DNA from 2 places in the Acutalibacter muris genome. Region 2 is predicted to be linked to the other one. Evidence: predicted binding sites of a transcription regulator. Region 2 holds the regulator's gene; the other holds the start of a gene.
What was found. The regulator HrcA, encoded in region 2, represses chaperone genes, less so after heat shock. The targets are predictions, from matches to a motif close to TGTTAGCACTCNNNNNNNNNGAGTGCTAACA.
Positions count from the first base shown of each region.

Region 1: ADH66_RS13985 (co-chaperone GroES) is a predicted target of HrcA. The motif match lies at 4,424-4,454, and genes of this name have one in related genera.

Region 1 covers NZ_CP021422.1:2,760,613-2,767,740, forward strand. Annotated here, with positions in the region: gene yicI (alpha-xylosidase) at 1-1,269, opposite strand, end outside; gene ADH66_RS13975 (MBL fold metallo-hydrolase) at 1,297-2,133, opposite strand; gene groL (chaperonin GroEL) at 2,278-3,903, opposite strand; gene ADH66_RS13985 (co-chaperone GroES) at 4,044-4,328, opposite strand; gene rpsT (30S ribosomal protein S20) at 4,629-4,889, shown strand; gene ADH66_RS20445 (hypothetical protein) at 5,034-5,183, shown strand; gene ADH66_RS13995 (aldo/keto reductase) at 5,198-6,115, shown strand; gene spoVAE (stage V sporulation protein AE) at 6,171-6,527, opposite strand; gene ADH66_RS14005 (HAD-IIA family hydrolase) at 6,554-7,128, opposite strand, start outside.
Region 2 covers NZ_CP021422.1:1,748,378-1,755,505, forward strand. Annotated here, with positions in the region: gene ADH66_RS08820 (extracellular solute-binding protein) at 1-233, shown strand, start outside; partial or broken gene ADH66_RS08825 (transposase) at 257-487, shown strand; gene ADH66_RS08830 (GNAT family N-acetyltransferase) at 1,084-2,145, opposite strand; gene ADH66_RS08835 (cupin domain-containing protein) at 2,150-2,530, opposite strand; gene prmA (50S ribosomal protein L11 methyltransferase) at 2,536-3,465, opposite strand; gene ADH66_RS19990 (oligosaccharide flippase family protein) at 3,592-5,118, shown strand; gene hrcA (heat-inducible transcriptional repressor HrcA) at 5,329-6,354, shown strand; gene ADH66_RS08860 (nucleotide exchange factor GrpE) at 6,401-6,916, shown strand; gene dnaK (molecular chaperone DnaK) at 6,986-7,128, shown strand, end outside.

The sequences.
Region 1 (7,128 bases), 1.0 Mb from region 2:
ACAGTCGGTGGGTATGCGCTCGCCGAAGTCGGTCTTGAAGCAGTCCACCCCCATGTCAAGCAAATTCCGCAGCTTGTCCTGGTACCACCTCCAGGCCCCGGGGTTGGTGAAGTCCACTATGCCCATCCCCGCCTGCCAGAGGTCCCACTGCCACACGTCGCCGTTTGGCCGCTTGAGAAGGTAGCCGTGCTCCATGGCCTCCTTAAAAAGCGGCGATTTCTGGCCGATATAGGAGTTTATCCACACGCATATTTTAAGGCCGCGCTCCTTTAAACGCTTCAGCATACCCGGGGCGTCGCTGAACATCTTGGGGTCAAAGGTGAAGTTGCACCACTCGTTCTCCGCCATCCAGTAGCAGTCGAAGTGGAATACCCGCAGGGGGATATCCCGGCTCTCCATGCCGCTTACAAATTCGTTGACGGTGTCCTCGTCGTAGTTGGTGGTGAAGGAGGTTGACAGCCACAGCCCAAAGGTCCAGGCCGGGGGCAGAGCTGGGCGGCCGGTCAGGGCCGTATAATTATGCAGCACAGTCTTGGGGTCCCCGCCGCCGATTATCATGAAGTCCAGCTTCTCTCCGGGCAGGGAGAACTGTGCCCTTGTCACCACCTCTGAACACAGCTCATAGCTCACCGGCCCCGAGGAGTTCACAAACACGCCGTAGCCCCGGTTGGTCAGGTAGAAGGGGATATTCTTATAGGATATCTCCGAGCAGGTGCCGCCGTCCTCCTGCCAGAGGTCCACCACCTGGCCGTTCTTCACAAAGGGCGTGAACCGCTCGCCCAGGCCGTATATCTTCTCCCCGATGTCCAGGTCCAGCTGGGCGCGCATAAAGGGGCCCTCGGGGGTCTGCATATAGCTTATCATGCTGTGGCCGAACTTGTCGCCCACGTTTGTCAGCTTCTTACCTTTATAATAGTATGTGAAGCTGGCGGGGCTCCTGGTTATCACAAGGCTTGTGTCCCCGCTCTTAACCGTTATGCCCCCCTCGAACTCCTCTGTCTGCAGGGGGGTCTCCCTTATGTCCAGCTCGAACTCCGGGACCTTTTTCGCGCTGCCCATAAAGTGCCAGGCTTCGGTCCTTATGATGTCCGGCCCCGGGGAGCTTATTATCATCTCCAGCACCGGCCCGCCCATGCCCCGCTCGTCCTGGGGATAGGGTACGCTGTAGAGATAAATATGGCCGTCCTCTGCTCTTATCTCCCGTATCTGCACACAGTCAAAATTCTGTACGCCCGGCTTATTCAGCCAGTAACCTCTGGTAAACTTCATCGCTCTGCTCCTTTATTATTATAAAATTTAGAATTCCACTTCAAGTCCGTCATAAGAGGTCAAAAAGTCCCTCTCCCGGGCGGCGGGCTCCATCTCGTCATACCCGGCCCCGCCCCCGTTATGGGAAAAGTGGTTCACCACGTGCACGCAGCCCTCTCCTATGGCCCCCAGCTCCCGGAGCATATCCCGGAGCTTTATGTCCGCGTTAAGGCCCATATGGTTGCGCTCGCCGTGCTCCAAAAGGCCGTTGGTGCAGTCGTAGGAAACAAGGCTGAACTTTATCCCGCTCTTTTTGATGTACTCCAGGCTCTCCCCCGGCAGCAGGCCGGTGTCGTGGGCGTAGAGCATAGCCTTCCCCTCTGGGTCCTCAAGGGCGTACACCACCGACTCCGGCGCGCCATGGTCGGCTTTAAGGGCCGTGATCCTATAGCCCTCTGCCTCGAAGGGCTCGAAGGGGCGTATCTCGTGAAGACACAGCCCGCCCTCTTTAATTATCTGCTCCAGGTCCTCGCACTGGGCCTTTACCATCTCAAGAACCGCCCCTGTGCCGTATAGGTTAAAGGGCCGCTCCTTGCCGTGGGCGGCGTAGCTTATCAGGCACCAGAGGTCGCCGGGGTAGAGGTGGTCGCTGTGGCAGTGGGTGATAATGCAGGAGCTTATATCATAGAGCCTCAGCCCCTCTCTCAGCGCGTGCAGATATGTGTCCGCCGGGAAGTCTATAAGCAGCCGCCCGTCCAAAAGGGCCTGACTGCGGGTGCGCACGTTCCTGCCGCCCTTTTCCCTGGCCCGCTCGCAGACCCCGCACCGGCAGAAGGGCGCGGGCACGGCCTCCGCCGCCGCGGTGCCCAGATATTTCAGTTTCATGGTGTTTGCTCCTTTCTATGTTCAGAGTCTTTGCATAATTGTACTATAGAATTTGGGGAATAGCAAGCGGGTAAGTGAAATAAAAGAGGGCCTGTACCCATGGGAACGGGTACAGGCCCTGATATATCCTAAACGCTTAACTTATCAGTACATCCCGCCCATATCCGGCGCGGGCGCGGCGGGGGGAGTGGGCTCCTTGATGTCGGCCACCAGGGACTCGGTGGTGAGTATGGTCGCGGCAACAGAGGAGGCGTTCTGCAGAGCGGAGCGGGTGACCTTGGTGGGGTCCACGATACCGGCCTCTATCATGTCCTGGAACTCGCCGGTCAGGGCGTTGTAGCCCTGGCCCACCTTCTGCTCACGCTTGAGCTGCTCCACGATGACAGAGCCCTCAATACCGGCGTTGGCGGCTATCTGACGCACGGGCTCCTCAAGGGCCTTGAGAACGATGGCGGCGCCGGTCTTCTCGTCGCCCTCGGCGGTGTCAACATAGGCCTTAACGGCGGGGATAGCGTCGATAAGGGCGGTGCCGCCCCCGGCCACGATGCCCTCCTCAACGGCGGCCTTTGTGGCGGCCAGAGCGTCCTCAATGCGCAGCTTCTTCTCCTTCATTTCAATCTCGGTGGCAGCGCCCACCTTGATGACGGCCACGCCGCCGGCCAGCTTCGCCAGGCGCTCCTGGAGCTTCTCCTTGTCGAACTCGCTCTGGGTGGTCTCTATCTGGGCGCGGATCTGGCCCACACGGGCCTTGATGGCCCCGCTGTCCCCTGCGCCGTCAACTATAATGGTGTTCTCCTTGTCCACCTTCACCTGGCGGGCGCGGCCCAGCTGGTCAAGGGTGGCGTCCTTCAGCTCCAGGCCCACCTCCTCAGAGATGACCTGACCGCCGGTCAGGGTAGCGATGTCCACCAGCATTTCCTTCCTGCGGTCGCCGAAGCCCGGGGCCTTGACGGCCACGCACACGAAGGTGCCCCGCAGACGGTTCAGGATAAGGGTGGTCAGAGCCTCGCCCTCGATGTCCTCGGCGATGATCAGCAGCTTCTTGCCGCCCTGGACTATCTGCTCCAGAAGGGGCAGTATCTCCTGGATGTTGGAGATTTTCTTGTCGGTGATAAGGATATAGGGGTCGTCCAGCTCGGCCACCATCTTGTCGGTGTCGGTGGCCATGTAGGGGGTAACATAGCCACGGTCGAACATCATGCCTTCGACCACCTCGCTGTAGGTATCGGCGGTTTTGGACTCCTCGACGGTGATAACACCGTCGGCGGTGACCTTCTCCATAGCGTCGGCGATAAGCTGGCCTATCTCGTCGCTTGAGGAGGACACGGCGGCGACCCTGGCGATGTCCTTGGTGCCGCTGACCTTCTGGCTGTTCTTCACGATGGCCTCAACGGCCGCGTCGGTGGCCTTCTGCACGCCCTTGCGGAGCACCATGGGGTTGGCCCCGGCGGTGACGTTCTTCATGCCCTCGCGCACCAAAGCCTGGGCCAGCAGAGTGGCGGTGGTGGTGCCGTCGCCGGCAACATCGTTGGTCTTGGTGGCGACCTCCTTCACCAGCTGGGCGCCCATGTTCTCATAGGCATCCTCCAGCTCTATCTCCTTGGCGATGGTCACGCCGTCGTTGGTGATAAGGGGAGCGCCGAACTTTTTGTCCAGCACCACGTTGCGGCCCTTGGGGCCCAGGGTAATTTTAACGGTGTCCGCCAGCTGGTTTACGCCCTCTAAGAGCGCCTTGCGGGCTTCCTCTCCGTATACGATTTTCTTTGCCATAGTCTATCTGTCCCTTCTGTTATTATATAATATTATTGAGCACATTTAAGGCCTCCGGCGGCTTTGGGGCTTTGCCCCCGAGACCCCCACCACCTTTTGTAAAAGGTGGACGAAAACTTTACCTTTCGCTCGCCGTCAGGTTATTCCACTACCGCCAGGATGTCGCTCTGCTTGACGATGGTGTACTCCTCGCCGTCCACCTTCACCTCGGTGCCGCTGTACTTGGCGGAGATGACCCTGTCGCCCTCTTTAAGGTACATCTTTATCTCCTTGCCGTCCACCTCGCCGCCGGGGCCCACCGCGATGACCCGGGCTATCTGGGGCTTCTCTACGCTCTTGGCCGCCAGCACTATGCCGCTCTTCGTGGTCTCCTCTGCGTCCTCGGTCTTGATAAGCACTCTGTCCAAAAGGGGTTTGATCTTCATAAAAAACACCGTATCCTTTCTCCCCGGTTATTTCGCGCCCCGGGGAAGCGCTAATCCGGCCCCAAAGGGGCCAAATAGAAACAGCCAGTTCCAACTTTTAGCACTCAGCCTTTTCAAGTGCTAACTATATTCTAATCACATGGTCAGGAAAAGTCAAGAGGCTTTTTCACATTTTTTTACAGTTTACAATTCTTTCATAATTTTCTCCGCCCCGCCCCATATTGAAAAAACACTTGCATTTTCCCACAGATTGTGTTATCATAGCAGTTAGTATGAAGGATGGGTAAGGAGGTGTTACGCTTGCCAAACATCAAATCCGCAAAGAAGCGCGTGAAGGTCATCGCCACGAAGACCCTGCAGAACAAGGCCCTTAATTCCGCCCTGAAGACGCAGATCAAGAAGGCCAACGCCGCCATCGACAGCAATGCCGGCGATAAGGAGGCCGCTGTCCGCGCCGCCGTCAAGAAGATTGACCAGGCCGCCGCGAAGGGCCTTCTCCATAAGAACAACGCCGCCCACAAAAAGGCCGCTCTGGATAAGAAGCTGCGCGCCGGGGCGTAAAAGGAGCTAGGCTTGGGGCCCATCGGGGCACCGGGCCTTTTTTCTTTGCCCTTTTCCCAAAAACGCCTTGACTTTTTCACGAAGTTTGGGTATTATAGTAGTTATAGCAATTATTTATATCTCGTTTTTGGAGGTGTCCGCTCAATGAAAAAGGGAACCAAACTCGCGCTTTTTATCGGCCTTATCACGGCCATCGCCGCTGTGGCGGCCTCGGTCACTGCCCTGCTGATGTACCTGGACCATAAGAAGGATGAAGAGGAGCTGGAGCACTATCTGGACTGCTCCATCCAATAACCCCGGGGGGATTTATGAAATATGTTGATTTAGGCAAGGCGGGGCTTAACGTCTCCGCTGTTGCCGTTGGCTGTATGCGCATTTCCGCCCTCTCCCACGGGGAGCTCTCCCGGTTCATACACACGGCCCTGGACTGCGGTGTGAACTTCTTCGACCATGCCGACATCTACGGCGGCGGCGAGTGCGAAGCCGCCTTCGGGCGTGTGCTTAAAGAGGAGCCGGGCCTGCGGGGGCAGATGGTGCTTCAGGGCAAGTGCGGCATAAGAAAGGGTATGTACGACTTTTCAAAGGAGCATATCTTAAAGAGCGTGGACGAAATTCTCGGCCGGCTTAACACCGATTATCTTGACGTGCTCCTCCTGCACCGCCCCGACGCGCTTATGGAGCCCGAGGAGGTGGGCGAAGCCTTCGACCGCTTAGAGGCCGCCGGGAAGGTAAAGCGCTTTGGGGTCAGCAACTTTAACGCCCGGCAGATAGACCTTTTGCAGTCCGGGCTCAGACAGAAGCTTGTGGCGAATCAGCTGCAGTTTGGCCTTCTGCACACAGGCATGATAGACCACGCCCTCTGCGCCAACACCAAATTCCCCGGCTCTCCCGACCGGGACGGCGAGGTGCTGGACTACTGCCGTCTGCACGGGCTTACCGTACAGGCCTGGTCCCCCTTCCAGTACGGCTTTTTCGAGGGGGTTTTCCTGGGGAAGGAGAAGTTCCCGGAATTGAACGCCCAGCTCTCGGAGCTCTCTGGGAAATATAATGTCAGCGAACAGGCTTTAGCTGCGGCCTGGATACTGCGTCACCCGGCGGGTATGCAGGTTATCTCCGGCAGCACAAACCCGGAGCGGCTGAAGGATATCTGCACTGCCTGTGACGTGGAGCTGTCCAGAGAGGACTGGTATGCGCTGTACCTGGCGGCGGGGAACCAACTGCCGTAGAAGCCTTATGCTCTTGCACACTAAAAAGCCTCCGGCACCCCCGGAGGCTTTTCCTTTACGACTTATCCCTGGGCTTCGCCACCAGAGCGGCCAGATACCCGAAAAACACCGCCGCCGTGGTCCCCGCGGCCCCGGCCGTCAGGCCCCCGGTGAACACCCCCAGGAACCCCTGCTCTATCACGGCCTTGCGCACCCCCTCGGACAGGGCCCAGCCGAAGCCGCACAGGGGCACCGTGGCCCCGGCCCCGGCATAGTCCACCACCGGGCCATACAGCCCCAGCGCTCCCAAGAATACGCCTGCCGTAACATATGTGACCATTATCCGGGCGGGGGTCAGCTTTGTCAGGTCTATAAGCAGCTGGCCCACAAGGCATATGGCCCCGCCCACCCAAAACGCGTTGAAATATTCCATTGGAGCACCCTCCTTTGCAAATATTTTCACCCGTTTTTGCGCAGATATTCCCCGATTTCTCCCACGTTTTCCGCGATTATGTCCGGCTTTATGTCAGAGCCTGCCAGCATCTCTTCGGTGGTCTCGCCGCTCATGACCAGGACAGAGGTCACCTGCGTGCCCGCCGCCACGGCGACGTCGGTGTAGAGCCTATCCCCCACCACCGCAATTTCCTGTGCACTGTGCCCGCTCTGCCCCAATATATAGTCAAGGGTATGTCTCGAGGGCTTGCCAAAGAACTCGCACCCCACCCCCGTCGAGGCCTTCACCAGCGCGGCGATGGACCCGCAGTCCGGGATAAAGCCCCCCTCTACCGGGCAGTTAAGGTCCGGGTTCACCCCGAAGACCTCCGCGCCGTTTCGGATAAAATGGCAGGCTTTGCTTATCTTCTCGTAGGTCAGGCTTGTGTCAAAGCCCAGCACCACATAGTCCGGGGCCGCGTCAGAGAGCTTTATGCCCGCCAGCCGGAAGTCCTCGATAAGGGACGCTGTGCCCACCACATAGGCGCGTCTGCCCGGGCGCTTCTCTTTTAGCCATTTTATTATCACCTGGTTCGAGACCA
Region 2 (7,128 bases):
TATTCCCGCTCTCCGTGACCTTTACTCCGGAGGAGACCAGCGAGATAAACACCATCAACACAAATATGCAGGACTATGCCAACGGCAAGATCGCCAACTTCATCATAGGCCGCGACGAGCTAACCCCCGATACCTTTGCCGCCTATCAGCAGCAACTGAAGGATCTTGGGCTGGAGCGCTACCTGGAGCTCCGGCAAGCGGGCTATGACCGGTATCTTGCGCGGTCAAAATAAGAGAAAATAAGATTTTACCATAGTTTGTGGGAAGCCTCAAGAGCAAAAGTGCCTTGAGGACATTCGACCGGTATGCAAACTTGAAGTATAAATATGGGAGCCGAAACTTTTGGTGCAGAGGGACTATGTGGATACAGTGGGAAAGAATGCAAAGAAAATGGGAGTGCATCCAGAACCAACTGGAGGAGCTGGCGGTGGACCAGATATCACTGAAGGAGTACATGGACCCGTTTACGAATAGCAAGAGAAAGTAGGCAAAGAAAACAGTCGCTTTCAGCGGCTGCCTGTAATTGTGGTGCGATGGCAAATCCTCAGTGCCCCTTCCAGGGGTCAGCATATTCTGACCCCTCTGGGGTCTGTGCAAACCACTAGTTTACTAGTGGTTTTGATTTAACATTCAATTTTGTTTACCTGCACCATAGGCACCTCGCAGTCCATACAAGCTATGCGAACTTCTCGAGTAGCCCGAACTGAACACCCGCAACACATACTGGCGGACAAAGGATATAACAGCGATCAGTTTATACGTTGGCTGGAGGAACGGGGCGAGATTGTGGTGATCCCCAGCTAAAGCATCGCTAAACCTCCCAGAAAAGCTTAAGGGCACACATATTAAAGAACGTCATCTGGTGGCAAATCTGCTCCTCAAGCTCAAAAATAACCGCCGCTTTGCTACCAGATACGAGAAGAAGGCTCTTTATTTCCAGGCCGTTGTTTGTCTTTCTTGTATCCCGTTTGGCTACTTTGATGGTTTAAAAACACTCTCTAGGACTGTACCGTAATTTAACACATAGTTGTCATAGTACCCTTCACTTTCATGTGAAGGGTACTGACCTCTAGGATTTTAATTTTATATTGTTATCCAGTAGCGCCGTAGGCCGTCGATTAAGTTTTCTAATTCGCCGCCGCAATCCTCAATAGTGTGTGCGGAACCTGGATTATTGTCGTCACAGCAGACCAGAACCTTACTTACATTCCTCTCCTTAGCTTTCTCAATACCCAGCCCCAGCATGTATGGCGCAAAGCCGTTCCCACGCTGGCTAGGGCGGATGCCGTAGCCGATGTTTCCGCCGCCGTTCAGGAGACGCTCGGTGAGATAGTGACGCAGGTCCAGTGCGCCTGTGGGGCCGGTATGCTGGCTGTTGAGTATGTACAGCGTTGATTTAGCATATGTGGGCTTCGGCACAACAAAACGCCAAGCTATACTGCGCTCCAGCCATCGCTCAAAGCTCATATCCTTTGGGTCCAGACCGAAGGGGGTAACGTCTTTGTCAACTTCGATGAACTCACGCTGCATATTCTCAAGCTCTATACGGTCGGTATTCTCTGGCAGCTCCAGTGAAAACCCAGCTTCCTTTGCACGCATCGCCCAGTATTCCCAGGCGCGCATGGAGTAGCAGCACAGGTCGCGTTCCTCGCCGTTATAGATTACGCTGCCGGAACGCAGAGTGCCCTCGTACGTGAAGCCGGACTTCTCTATCACCCTGCGGGAACGCTGGTTTATGGTGTAGTGGTTGACGGTCAGCAGTCTCAGCTTCAGCGCTCGGAAGGCATAGTCTATAGCGGCGCGGACCGCCTCGGTCATGAGCCCCTGGCCCCAATAGTCCTTGCCAAGTACATATCCAAGGTTCCGACAACCCTTAACGTCTGGACGGCTGCCGTCAGGCTCAATGCCTATAGAACCGATTACCCTGCCGTTTTCTTTATTCTCAACAGCCAGCTTGATGTCATTTTCGTCAGTATTGTTTACCCACCTACTGAGTCTTTTCCGGGAATCCTCTATGCTCCCATGGGGCTCCCAGCCCGCCCAAGGGCCAACGTCTGGATCCTTGGCGTAATTGTAGAAATCCTGCAAATCCTCCATATGCCAGGTGCGTAATCGTATTCGGTCTGTTTCCAGCGCAATATTCATGGTTCTAGTCTCCTTCTTCGTTATTTTTATCTTGATAGGCATACCCAAAGTGTATGGGCGGAGCAGTAACTGACAGGTACACAAATTTCTCCTGTACGTCATTTTGCAGCCCATGGATATCCCCATCTCCGAAGCGGACCACATCTCCGGCGTTGAACTGCATCTCTGTGCCGCTTTCAAACAGCAGCTTGCCCGAGCCTTGTAGGGCGTACCATATCTGCTCCGAGCAATCATGGACGTGCCGGGGCTGACAGGCGCCTGGCTCCAAATGCACCTCTGTGATGGTGACCCGGGTGCTGGAGGAGTTATCTGGGTTCAGCAGCTGACGGGAAATCACACCGGGGTTGCTAAGTGAGGGCACAGCGCTTTTATGAATAAACTCCATTTTGCTTACCTTTCCTTCACTTTCAGTGCCATTGCCACCCAGCCTCGCTCCGTTTTCCGCTGTAGGACGGTGAACCTGCCCGCCAGCGCATCCAGTACATCCTGCTCCCTGGTGTCGATAATGCCGCTGATGATGTACACTCCATTGGGTGCAAGAAACTCCGGCACAGAGCAGCTCAGCTCGATTACGATATCGGCCACAATGTTCGCGGCTACCATCTGGTACTTCCCGGAGACCCTATCCGCGAGATTGCCGCAGATACCGATGAACTTTCCTTCAACGCCGTTGAGCCGGGCATTTTCGGCTGCGGTCTTTACCGCCAGAGGGTCTATATCCACACCAACAGCGGAGCCCGCGCCCAGCAGCAACGCGGCCACGGACAGTATGCCGCTGCCGCATCCCACGTCAAGGAAATCTGTTCCGGGGGTCAGGTACTCTTCGATAAGCTCCATACAGAGCCGTGTGGTTTCGTGGGTGCCAGTACCGAAGGCCAAGCCGGGCTCCAGGTTCAGCACGGCGCGGCCCATGTTGTCAAAGTCCTCCTCCCAGATGGGGCGTATAAGCAGCTTTTTGCCCACGGGTATAGGCTTAAAATATTTCTTCCAGTTGTTTAGCCAGTCGTCCATGGCGCAGTCCACCCGGTCGATGCTGTACTCGATACCGCAGGAGCTCAACCGCTCCTCAAGAAAAGAGATCGCTTCGGTGGGGTTGTCCTCGGGGCTAATATATATATGTATGATGGCCTTGGTGCGGTCCTTGGCAAGCAGCTCCTCGTCTATCAGGTCAATATGGGCTATTTCCAGGGCTTTTTCTTCTAAATCGGAGTAGTCCTCAATATAGATACCATGAGGCACCGTCATATTGGCAATGTCCCCGGCAAGGTCAGCCTTTGACGAGGGCACGCATATTTTTATCTCGGTCCAGTTTTCACTCATATGCTCAACTCTTTCCTGGTATATTTCCACCATTATCTTGATAGCCATTTTAAACCCCGCAGGTTTTTTTGTCAATATTTCTACGGAAATCTTTACCATTTTAACTGCTTTAGAAGGAGTGGCCCCATGACTAAGAAAAAATTTTTTCTCCAGGGAGCTTTGCTTACCCTAGTATCCCTATTCCTGCGCATCACCAATATGGGGTACCGCTCCTATCTGTCCCAGCAGATAGGAGCAAAGGGCATGGGGCTTTATCAGCTTATATTCTCCATATTCATGCTCACGGTGACCCTTTCCACCTCCGGCATAAGCCTGGCTGTGACAAGGATGGTAACCGCTGCGCTGGCAAAGGGCAGGGGAGAGACGGTGCGCTCCGTTGTGGCAAAGTGCTTTGGGTTCTGCCTGACCATCAGTGTCTGTATAGCGGTGGGCCTATTTTTAACCGCGGACTTTGCGGCGGGGATTTTTCTCGGGGATCCTACGGCCGCGCCTTGCCTGAGAATATTAGGGTTTGGGCTTCCATTTATGTCCATGTGCACCTGTATGAAGGGCTATTTTCTGGCCGTTGACGAATCGCTCTCAACCGCGGTTTCCGACGCTTTGGAGCAGATACTTACCATCGGCGCGACAGTGTTTTTCTTTTGGGAATTTGCCCCGCAGAGTATAGAGTCCGCGTGTCTGGCCGCTATGGCGGCATCGACCCTGGGCGAGGCGGTCTCCTTTGCAGTAAGCTGGTGCGCGTATAGGAGAAGTATCCGCAGACACACGCCCAAAAGAGGGGAAAAGAGCAGCGGCGTGCTTCGCAGTCTGGGGCATATTGCGCTGCCCTGTACACTCAGCTCCGCCGCAAGAAGCCTGCTGAATACTGGGGAGAACCTGCTGATACCACGGGAACTGCAAAAGTATGGCCTTGGCTACTCAGCCTCCTTGTCCCAGTATGGGCTTTTACAGGGTATGGCAATGCCAATGCTATACTTTCCGTCTTCATTTTTGACATCCTTTGCCTCACTGTTGATACCGAAGATTGCGAAGGAACGGGAGTTGAGCCATAAAAACGCGGTTGCATATATATCGGGGCGGGCCGTGCAGGCAGCTCTGGCCTTTGGAATGTTCTTTGCGGCGCTTTTTATGGCTTTCGGAGACAGCTGGGGCCAGGCGTTTTACAAAAGCGATAGTGCTGGCCAGTACCTTCGGATACTAGCTCCACTGGTTCCCTTGACATATTTGGATGTAGTGGTTGACAATCTCCTAAAAGGTCTGGACGAACAATTCAATTCCATGAAATATAACTTTACAGATTCACTGATACGCGTTATACTGGTATTATGTTTTTTGCGCTTTTTCGGAATGGAGAGTTATGTATGTATACTATTTTTCAGCACGATTTTTAACGCATCCTTGAGCCTGCACCGGTTAATGAAGGTAAGCCATCTGCACATTTCCGTAGTTCAGCATATTCTGCTTCCAATGTTCTGTGCGGTTCTGGCAGTAGGTTTGAGCAGATTGCTATTAGTAAATTTAGTTATATCCAACAGATTCTTGCAGGTCTTTATTCAAACAGTCACGGCCGGAGCCCTATTTGCCGTGAGCTATTTGGGGATAGGACAATGGGTAATGCAGGTTAAAACATCAGCGCTGCAAACAGAGAAATAAGTATCACGCCGTAGGCAGGGGAAAGGGCATTCTCCTTCCTACGGCAAATTTTTTGAAAATTCTGGTAATTCATAAACAATTTACAAATTACTGTCTTGACTTTTTCTGACCATCGTGGTACATTATAGATACAGTTTAGCACTCGATAATAATGAGTGCTAAATGCGGCAGGAGAACTAAGCGAGGCCCAACAGAAGGGAGGGCTGTCAAGTGGAACTTACCCTGCGGAAAGAAAAGATATTGAGCTCGGTAGTCACGGAATTTCTCAAGAGTGGAGAGCCGGTTGGAAGCAAAGTTATCGCCGAGGAGATAGGCGTTTCTTCGGCCACCGTTCGTAACGAAATGTCCGGCCTAACTGAAATGGGGCTTTTGGAGCAGCCGCACACTTCGGCGGGCCGTGTGCCTTCTCAGAAGGGATACCGGGAATTTGTGGACCGGCTGATGGAGGTGCCTTCGCTGACCCCGGAGGAAAAGCGGCTGATAGATGCGAAGCTGGCGCCGGTATTGTACGATACGGAGCAGTTGTTGGTGCGCACTGTTGAGCTGGCGGCTTCTATAAGCAGATGTGCGGCGGCTGTCACCACTCCAGGTGGTGCAGGAGCTAGGGTCAGGGCGATACAGCTGGTGCAGACCAGCCGGCGCACGGCTATGCTGCTGATGATGAGCTCAACAGGAACTATGAAGAATCGCATATTTCGATGTGATTATGATTTGACCACAGATATTCTCCGTGTGTTCTTCAGAGCGTTCAACGAAAGGATTGCTGGTAAAAAGGTTTCTGACATTACCCCAGCGTTTTTGCAGAGTCTCGGAGCGTCTCTTGGTGAAATGTACGCTCTAGTGGGCGCACCGTTGAGAGCGCTGCTGGAGGCGGCCCATGACACCGCGCGTACTGAGATGCTGCTTGGGGGACAGATGAATCTGCTTTTTTACCCGGAGATTGAGCCCAGAAACGCCAGGAATATTCTGGGTCTGCTGGAAAATAAAGAGGAATTCTCTATGCTTTTGCGGCAGAAGCCGGGCAAAGTGACCACTATGATAGGCCGAGAGTGCGGACGGCCAGAACTGGATACAGTGTCTATGATGGTATCGCGCTATACTATAGACAGACAGGACGCCGGGGCGGTTGCGGTGGTTGGACCGGTACGCATGGACTATCCACGGCTCACCGCTGTGCTGGAATATCTGACAGATACGCTCAGCGCCCAGCTGACACAGCTGACAGGAGATAATTAGGGAGCGTATATACAATAACAAAATAGCAGGAAAGGAGCTGCTCAACATGAAGGATAAAGAAGAAAAGAAACCGCCAGAAGCTGAGGCCCCGCCAGAGATCGAGGAAATGTCCAGGCTGGAGGAAGAACTTAAAAAGCTGCGCCAAGAGCTGGACGAGCATAAACAGCAATATCTCCGTGTACTTGCGGAATACGACAACTTCCGCAAACGCACGGCAAACGAGAAAAGCGCTATATATAATAACGCGGTCTCTGATACGGTCCAGGCCATACTGCCAATAGCGGACAATATCGGGCTGGCGCTGAGCCAGGAAAAGGCTTCCGCTGAGGATATGCGAAAGGGTATTGAGATGATACAGACCCAGATCGATGCCGCCTTTGAAAAGCTGGGTATCGCCACAGTGGGGGAAACGGGGGAGACCTTTGACCCCAATCTGTGCAACGCCATAGCCCATATCGAGGACGAGAGCCTTGAGGAAAACGTCATATCCCAGGTATATCAAAAGGGCTATATGCTGGGCGACCGGGTGGTGCGCCACGCCGTGGTGCAGGTGGCAAACTAGAACTGTTACAGCCGTGGGAGCACGGTAACCATATGAATCTAAAAAACTATTAAAGAGAGGTAATTTATTATGGCAAAGACGATCGGCATTGACTTAGGTACTACAAATTCCTGTGTAGCGGTTATTGAAGGCGGCGAGCCAGTGGTTATCGCCAACGCAGAAGGCGCGCGCACTACGCCGTCTGTGGTGGCGTTTAGCAAAACCGGCGAGCG